One region of the Streptomyces sp. NPDC052043 genome, then DNA from elsewhere that is predicted to be linked to it. Evidence: riboswitches for the same ligand, from Rfam matches in the RefSeq annotation. Region 1 holds a riboswitch; the other holds the start of a gene.
What was found. A riboswitch is a leader RNA that binds a small molecule or an ion and turns the genes downstream of it on or off. The one in region 1 is predicted to bind ZMP and ZTP.
Positions count from the first base shown of each region.

Region 2: it holds a riboswitch for ZMP and ZTP, as region 1 does, so the genes downstream of both, ACIHCX_RS11345 (glycine hydroxymethyltransferase) here and ACIHCX_RS11005 (bifunctional 5,10-methylenetetrahydrofolate dehydrogenase/5,10-methenyltetrahydrofolate cyclohydrolase) in region 1, are expected to answer to the same signal.

Region 1 is NZ_JBIUBT010000003.1:660,844-665,047, forward strand. Features, by position in the region: gene ACIHCX_RS10995 (GTP-binding protein) at 1-334, shown strand, start outside; gene ACIHCX_RS11000 (glycosyltransferase) at 408-1,637, opposite strand; gene ACIHCX_RS11005 (bifunctional 5,10-methylenetetrahydrofolate dehydrogenase/5,10-methenyltetrahydrofolate cyclohydrolase) at 1,777-2,625, opposite strand; ZMP/ZTP riboswitch at 2,648-2,733, opposite strand; gene ACIHCX_RS11010 (S-(hydroxymethyl)mycothiol dehydrogenase) at 3,163-4,204, shown strand, end outside.
Region 2 is NZ_JBIUBT010000004.1:20,779-24,982, forward strand. Features, by position in the region: gene ACIHCX_RS11335 (hypothetical protein) at 1-396, opposite strand, end outside; gene rocD (ornithine--oxo-acid transaminase) at 450-1,655, opposite strand; ZMP/ZTP riboswitch at 1,769-1,857, shown strand; gene ACIHCX_RS11345 (glycine hydroxymethyltransferase) at 1,888-3,342, shown strand; gene ACIHCX_RS11350 (hypothetical protein) at 3,409-4,056, opposite strand; gene ACIHCX_RS11355 (hypothetical protein) at 4,134-4,204, opposite strand, start outside.

The sequences.
Region 1 (4,204 bases):
GGTCCACGAGCCGGTGCACCGCTTCCGCGTCGAGGCCCCGGCGGACACGCTCGGCGCCCTGCTGCCGGTGCTGTCCGCACTGCGGGCCGTGCCGCGGACGACGGTCACCCGTGGATCCGTGTGCCTCCTGGAGGGCGGCGTCCCGGCCGCCCGGGTCCACGCGCTGGAGCAGCGGCTGCCGGGGCTGACCCGCGGCGAGGGCGACCTGGAGAGCGCCTTCGACCACTACGCCCCGGTCACGGGCGACACGGTCCCCGAACGCCCCCGCACCGACCACAACCCACTGGACCGCAAGGAGTACCTGCTCAACCTGACCTGCCGGGTGGGCCGCTGACCCGGCCGCCGCGGGCCGGCGGAGCCGCCGCCGGCCCGCGGGTGTCCGGTCGGCGGCGGCCCGGAGGCGGTGCTCAGCGGGCGAGTTGTTCGACCGCGCCCAGTACCGGCGCCAGGCCGTTCTCCGCGCGGATGCGGGTGCCGAGGGCTCGCGCCCGTTCGCGGTGCCCGTAGTCTCGGGTGGCCCGGATCAGGGCCGCGGCGAGGCGGTCCGCGGTGAGGCCGCGCAGCGGGACCGCGCAGGGTGCCACGCCGAGACCGACGAGGCGATCGGCCCAGAAGCCCTCGTCGAACTGCACGGGCACGGGCACCGCGGGGACACCGGCCCGCAGCCCGGCCGCGGTCGTGCCCGCCCCGGCGTGATGCACCACGCCCGCCAGCCGCGGGAACAGCGCCGCGTGCGGTACCTCGCCGATGGTCAGCATGTCCTCGCCGGACGCCTCAAGACCGGCCCAGCCCCGCTGGACCACACCGCGCAGCCCGGCTCGGCGCAGCGCGCGCACGATGGTGTCGCTGAACCGCCCGGGGTCGGGCACGGTGGCACTGCCCAGCCCCACGTAGACCGGTGGGGGCCCCGAGTCGAGGAAGTCCCACAGGCCGTCGGGGAGCTGTGTGTAACGGTCGTACGGCCACCAGTACCCGCACACCTGGAGCGCACCGCGCCAGTCGCGGGGCCTGGGCACCACGAGCGGGCTGAAGCCGTGGTACACCGGCCGGTACGGTCCCCGGCGGCCGAGCCACCCGGTGCCCGCGCGGGCGGGCGGCAGCCCCAGCCGGGCTCGCACGGCGGGTACGGCCGCCGAGAAGATCCGTTCCACGGCCAGGTTCACGCCGTGCCCGGCGAGGCGGTTCGCGGCCGCCCCCCAGTGTCCGCCGCCCAGCAGCGGAGGGGCGAACTCCCTTGTGGGGGAGAGGGGTTGGAGATGGGCGCCCAGGCTGGGCAGGTTCAGCCCCTCGGCGATGGCGTGCCCGACCGGCCCGAGCGAGCCGGCGAGCACCAGTACGTCGCTCTTCTCGGCCGCCGTGATCAGGTCGTCCGTCATCCGGCCGATGGCCGCCCGCACCAGCCCCACGGCGCGGAGCACCTTGCCCGCGCCGGTCGCGCTGCGGTGCAGCCCCCGGCCGCGCGAGGACTCCAGCTCGGCCCGCGGGTCCACCGGCAGTGGGTGGAAGCCGAGGCCCGAGCCCGCGACCAGCGGTTCGAAGCATGCGTGCGTGACCAGGGTGACCTCGTGACCGGCGAGAGCCAGGCCGTGTCCCAGTCCGGTGAAGGGGGCCACGTCGCCCCGGGATCCCGCCGTCATGATCGTTACGCGCACGACGGTCAGTATGGCCGCGCGGCCGCCCCCCGCCCGTGAACGACCCGACGGGTGTCGGCGCCGTCACCCTCTGCTCGGGTCCCGCCGCGGGCCGGGGGCGAGGGCACCAGCCGGCACGCGCCGGTCACACGCCGAGCTGCCGGGCGGCGGCCGTCACGGTCTGCTCCAGCAGCGTGGCGATCGTCATCGGGCCCACACCACCGGGCACCGGGGTGATCAGCGAGGCCCGCCGCACGGCGGAGTCGAAGTCGACGTCGCCGACGTTGCCCGGGTTGTAGCCCGCGTCGATCACCACGGCACCCGGCTTGACGTCCTCGCCGCGGATGAGCCGGGGCCGGCCCACGGCGGCGACCACGATGTCCGCCTCGCGCACGGCGGCCGCCAGGTCGGAGGTCCGCGAGTGGCAGTACGTCACCGTCGCGTCCCGCGCGAGCAGCAGCATCCCCACCGGCTTGCCGAGGATCGCGCTGCGGCCCACCACCACGGCGCGGCGCCCGCCGAGCTCGACGTCGTACGCGTCGAGCAGCCGCAGGATGCCGCCGGGGGTGCAGGACACGAACCCCGGCAGACCGAAGCTCATCGCCGCGAACGAGGCGCAGGTGACTCCGTCGACGTCCTTCTCGGGCGCGATCGCCTCGAACGCGGCCCGCTCGTCGATGTGCTCGCCGACGGGATGCTGGAGCAGGATGCCGTGCACGGCGGGATCCCCGGACAGCGAGCGCAGCGTGCCGACCAGCTCCTCGGTGGTGGTCGCGGCCGGAAGCACCACGCGGCGGGAGTCGATGCCGGCCTTGCGGCAGCGGTTCTGCTTCATCCGCACATAGGTGACGGAGGCGGGGTCCTCACCGACCAGCACGGTCGCCAGACAGGGCGCCGTACCGGTGCGCTCGGTGAGGGCGGCGGCCTTCTGCGCGGTCTGCTCGACGACACGGCGGGCGAGCGCGGTGCCGTCCATCGGACGGGCCTGGGACATGGTCCACTCCTGGGCGTTCGAGGGAAATCGCCCAGGCGCGCGGCTCACGACTCTGCGTGGGCCGCTCCCCGGTGGTGCTCCACCTCAGCGCCAGTCACGGCCCCGCCTCACCCTAACCGACCCGGCCCGCCGCGGTCGCGTGCCGTGCGCGCCGCACGACGAACTGCTGCATCCGGTGCGGCGTGTCGCGGGGTGCGAACGCGGTCCGGGCGTTGCGCCCGACGGGTGAGCGCGGCCCGCGGACCGTGCCCGGGCCGGCCCGGACGGCGTTGCCGAGGGCATGACCCGCACTCGACGCCCGGCCGCCGCCCTCGGACGCGCCGTCTCGGTCACGGGCCCGACCGCGCTGCCCGCGGGCGCCTCGTCCGCCGGCGGGTTCCAGCCCCTCCGGCCCACCGCCGGGGCGGCCGGGCGCCCACGCCCCGCCACCCCGCCCGTCCACCCATCCGCGCAGATCAGGGGCCCCTCGGTCCCCTTGCCGATCAGTCGGACGTAGGGTCGGGGGACGTACACCGCTCGATGGAAGGGACCACCACCATGGCGCAGGAAGTGCGCGGCGTGATCGCACCCGGAAAGAACGAACCGGTGCGGGTCGAGACGATCGTCGTGCCGGACCCCGGGCCGGGAGAGGCCGTCGTACGGATCCAGGCCTGCGGCGTCTGCCACACCGACCTGCACTACAAGCAGGGCGGAATCAACGACGAGTTCCCGTTCCTGCTCGGCCACGAGGCCGCGGGCGTCGTGGAGTCGGTCGGCGACGACGTCACCGACGTCGCGCCCGGCGACTTCGTGATCCTCAACTGGCGAGCCGTGTGCGGCAAGTGCCGCGCCTGCCTGCGCGGGCGGCCCTGGTACTGCTTCGACACCCACAACGCCCGTCAGCGGATGACCCTGACCGACGGCACCGAACTCTCCCCGGCGCTCGGGATCGGCGCCTTCGCCGAGAAGACCCTGGTGGCGGCCGGTCAGTGCACCAAGGTCGACCCGTCGGTCTCCCCGGCGGTGGCCGGGCTGCTGGGCTGCGGCGTGATGGCCGGCATCGGCGCGGCCATCAACACCGGCAACGTCGGCCGCGGCGACTCCGTCGCCGTCATCGGCTGCGGCGGCGTCGGCGACGCGGCGATCGCCGGGGCGTACCTGGCGGGCGCGGCGAAGGTCATCGCCGTCGACATCGACGACCGCAAGCTGGAGACCGCCCGCACCATGGGCGCCACGCACACGGTCAACTCCAAGGAGAACGACGCCGTCGAGGCCATCCGCGAGCTGACCGGCGGCTTCGGCGCCGACGTCGTCATCGACGCGGTCGGCCGCCCCGAGACGTACCAGCAGGCCTTCTACGCCCGCGACCTGGCCGGCACGGTCGTCCTGGTCGGCGTGCCGACCCCGGAGATGAAGCTGGAACTGCCGCTGCTGGACGTCTTCGGACGCGGCGGCGCGCTGAAGTCGAGCTGGTACGGCGACTGCCTGCCCTCCCGGGACTTCCCGATGCTCATCGACCTGCATCTGCAAGGGCGCCTGCCGCTGGACAAGTTCGTCACCGAGACCATCCAACTGGACGAGGTGGAGAAGGCGTTCGAGC
Region 2 (4,204 bases), on a different contig from region 1:
CGCCCACCTCAGCGCCGTCGAGCCCCGCTCATGGCCCTCCGCGCCCGAGGCCAGCCCCAACAGGGCCAGACCGGCGCAGACGACGCCCACCGCCGACCACTCCACCGTGCTCAGCCGCACCCGCAGCAGCCGGGACGCGGTCACCGCCGTCACCGCGAGACTGGCGGCGAGGGCCGCGCCGACCACGTAGATCGGCAGCGAGCGCAGGGCCGCGATCTGGAACAGGAACCCGAGGCCGTCCAGGCCCAGGCCCGCCAGATACCGCCACTGCCGCACCGCCCGCAGCAGCAGCGCCGCCTCCCCGCCCCCGCCGCTGTCGGCCGCGGCGCGTGCGGCGACGGCCTGAAGCACCGTCGCCGCGCCGAAACACACCGCCGCGCCGAGGGCGCACACCATTCCGAAGACCACGAGGCGACTCTAGGGGACTCCGGGCAGAGGACTGTCACCCGCTACACGCCGAGCACCGCCCGCAGCCGGGCCAGCCCCCAGTCCAGGTCCTCCCTGCCGATCACCAGCGGCGGGGCGATCCGGATCGTCGAGGTGTGGGTGTCCTTCACCAGGACGCCCCGGTCCATCAGCTTCCGGGCGATCTCCCGCCCGGTCCCCAGCGACCGGTCCACGTCCACGCCCGCCCACAGCCCGCGGCCGCGCACCGCCCGCACCCGGCCCGTCCCGGTCAGCTGCCCCAGCTCGCGGTGCAGATGCTCGCCCAGCTCCGCGGCCCGCGCCTGGAACTCGCCCGAGCGCAGCATCGCGATCACCTCCAGCGCCACCGCGCACGCCAGCGGGTTCCCGCCGAACGTCGACCCGTGCTCGCCCGGCCGGAACACGCCCAGCACCTCGCGCGAGGACACCACCGCCGACACCGGCAGGATCCCGCCGCCCAGCGCCTTCCCGAGCACGTACACATCCGGTACCACCCCCTCGTGCTCGCACGCGAAGGTTCGGCCGGTGCGCCCGAGCCCCGACTGGATCTCGTCGGCGACGAACAGCACGTTCCGCTGCCGGGTCAGCTCCCGCACGGCCGGCAGATAACCGGCCGGCGGCACCAGGACCCCCGCCTCGCCCTGGATCGGCTCCAGCAGCACGGCGACCGTGTTCTCCGTCATCGCCGACCGCATCGCCGTCAGGTCCCCGTACGGCACGATCTCGAAGCCCGGCGTGTACGGCCCGAAGTCCGCCCTGGTCACCGGGTCGGTGGAGAAGCTGATGATCGTCGTCGTGCGGCCGTGGAAGTTGTTGCCCGCGACCACGATCTTCGCCATCTCCGCGGGCACGCCCTTGACCCGGTACCCCCACTTCCGGGCCGTCTTCACGGCCGTCTCCACCGCCTCCGCGCCCGTGTTCATCGGCAGTACGGACTCCATGCCGCACAGCTGGGCCAGCCGTTCGCAGAACTCCGCGAACCGGTCGTGGTGGAAGGCCCGCGAGGTCAGTGTCACCCGCTCCATCTGCGCCTCGGCCGCCTCGATCAGCCGCCGGTTGCGGTGCCCGAAGTTCAGCGCCGAGTAACCGGCCAGCAGATCGAGGTACCGGCGGCCCTCCACGTCCGTCATCCACGCGCCCTCCGCCGTGGCGATCACCACGGGCAGCGGGTGGTAGGTGTGTGCGCTGTGGGCGTCGGCGGCGGCGATGAGGTCTTCCGTGGCGGTCACGGCGGCTCCCGAGGACGAGGGGCGCCTCCCGGGGAGGGGAGGTTGTCCTCCTTCCTATCCTCGCTCGCATGGCGGACGGGGGAACTGCGCCGTGGGGTGCGCCCGGTAGGCTGACGGCGGGCCGTGACTGGCGCGCTGGGATGGGACCGACCATCGGGGAGCGGCCCGAGCCGAAAGTGTGCCGTGCGCCTGGGCCGTAACGTGAACGCCGATGCCACGTCCGGAGGTCCCGATGCCTGAGAACACCGCGCCCCTGTCCAACGAGTCCACCGCCTTCCGTGCCGCCCTCGACGTGATCCGCGCCGTCGAGCCGCGCGTGGCCGACGCCATCGGCCAGGAGGTCGCCGACCAGCGCGAGATGCTCAAGCTGATCGCCTCGGAGAACTACGCCTCCCCGGCCACCCTGCTGGCCATGGGCAACTGGTTCAGCGACAAGTACGCCGAGGGCACCATCGGCCGCCGCTTCTACGCCGGCTGCCGCAACGTCGACACCGTCGAGTCGCTGGCCGCCGAGCACGCCAGGGAACTCTTCGGCGCCCGCCACGCCTACGTCCAGCCGCACTCCGGCATCGACGCCAACCTCGTCGCCTTCTGGGCCGTGCTCGCCCAGCGCGTGGAGGCCCCCGCCCTGGAGAAGGCCGGGGTCCGCCAGGTCAACGACCTCTCCGAGGCGGACTGGGCCGAACTGCGCCAGGCCTTCGGCAACCAGCGCATGCTCGGCATGTCCCTGGACGCCGGCGGGCACCTCACCCACGGCTTCCGCCCGAACATCTCCGGAAAGATGTTCGACCAGCGCTCCTACGGCACCGACCCGGCCAGCGGCCTCCTCGACTACGACGCCCTGCGCGCCTCTGCCCGTGAGTTCAAGCCGCTGATCATCGTCGCCGGCTACTCCGCCTACCCGCGCCTGGTGAACTTCCGGATCATGCGCGAGATCGCCGACGAGGTCGGCGCCACGCTCATGGTCGACATGGCCCACTTCGCGGGCCTGGTCGCCGGCAAGGTCCTCACCGGCGACTTCGACCCGGTCCCGCACGCCCAGATCGTCACCACCACCACCCACAAGTCCCTGCGCGGCCCGCGCGGCGGCATGGTCCTGTGCGACGACTCCCTCAAGGACCAGGTCGACCGGGGCTGCCCGATGGTCCTCGGCGGCCCCCTCCCGCACGTCATGGCCGCCAAGGCCGTCGCCCTGGCCGAGGCCCGGCAGCCCTCCTTCCAGGGCTACGCCCAGCGCATCGTCGACAACTCCCGCGCCCTCGCCGAGGGCCTGACGCGCCGCGGCGCCACCCTCGTCACCGGCGGCACCGACAACCACCTCAACCTGATCGACGTCGCCTCCTCCTACGGCCTCACCGGCCGTCAGGCCGAGGCCGCCCTGCTCGCCTCCGGCATCGTCACCAACCGCAACGCGATCCCGGCCGACCCCAACGGCGCCTGGTACACCTCCGGCATCCGCATCGGCACCCCCGCGCTGACCACCCGTGGTCTGGGCACCGCCGAGATGGACGAGGTCGCCGGCCTGATCGACCGTGTCCTGACGGCCACCGAGCCCGGCGTCACCGGCAAGGGCACCCCCTCCAAGGCCCAGCACGTTCTCGACCCGAAGATCGCGGACGAGATCTCGCACCGGGCCACGGACCTGGTGGCGGGCTTCCCCCTCTACCCGGAGATCGACCTCGGCTGACCCGTCCCGTCCGGGACCCACGGTCACAGGACGGACAGGGTCACTGGACTCACAGGGGCACTGGACTCACAAGTCGATCAGCTCCTGTCGTCGTTCCTCCCTCGGCGGTCCGGCGCCATGCCGGGCCGCCGTGCGGCACAGCAGCAACATGCCGCCGGCCCCGGCGGCCAGCCCGCCGGCCGCCCACCACAAGGGAGCACTCCGACCATGCCCGGCCGTGGCGGGCGGCGGGTCCAGCGCCTGACCCAGCAGCCCCGAGCCGGCCAGCCGGTCGTAGGTGCCCTGCGGTGCCCGGTGCCAGCGGATGTCGTCGTCCGCGACATCCGGCGCCGGATCCGAGCGGACCCACGGGGTGCCGTCCTCCGCCACGATCAGCTGGTCCTGCCGTTCGACGGCCACGTCTCCTCCCGGCGGTCTGTTCGTCTGCGGCCACCCGCCGACGCCCGTCAGCCCCCACACCACGGTCATCCGCACTGCCGGATACCTGCCCTCCGCCCAGGCGTCCGGTACCGGCTCCGTCCCCGTGTACGCCGGCCTCAGCAGCTTCTGGAGCAGGGCGAAGCCGGGCTCCCCGGAGTGCAGGACCGTCGTCCGCCCCGAACCGCCCGCGACGAGCAGCGCCACATCGGGGGTGCGCGGCTGTCCGTCCGCCCCGGCGGCTGCGGCGACCACCGGCACCCCTGACAGAAGCGCTGCCGCCACCGCTGTCAGCAGCAGGGCGGTGAGCCGCGACGCCGTACGCCTGCCGCGCGGTTCCACCCGGCCGTCCCCTCTCGTCCCGCGCACGCGTCCTACACGTCCCGCAGTTCCTGCCGGGGGCCCGGGTCCCGCTCCCGCCGCAGGCGGTCGAGCGGAAGCCTCG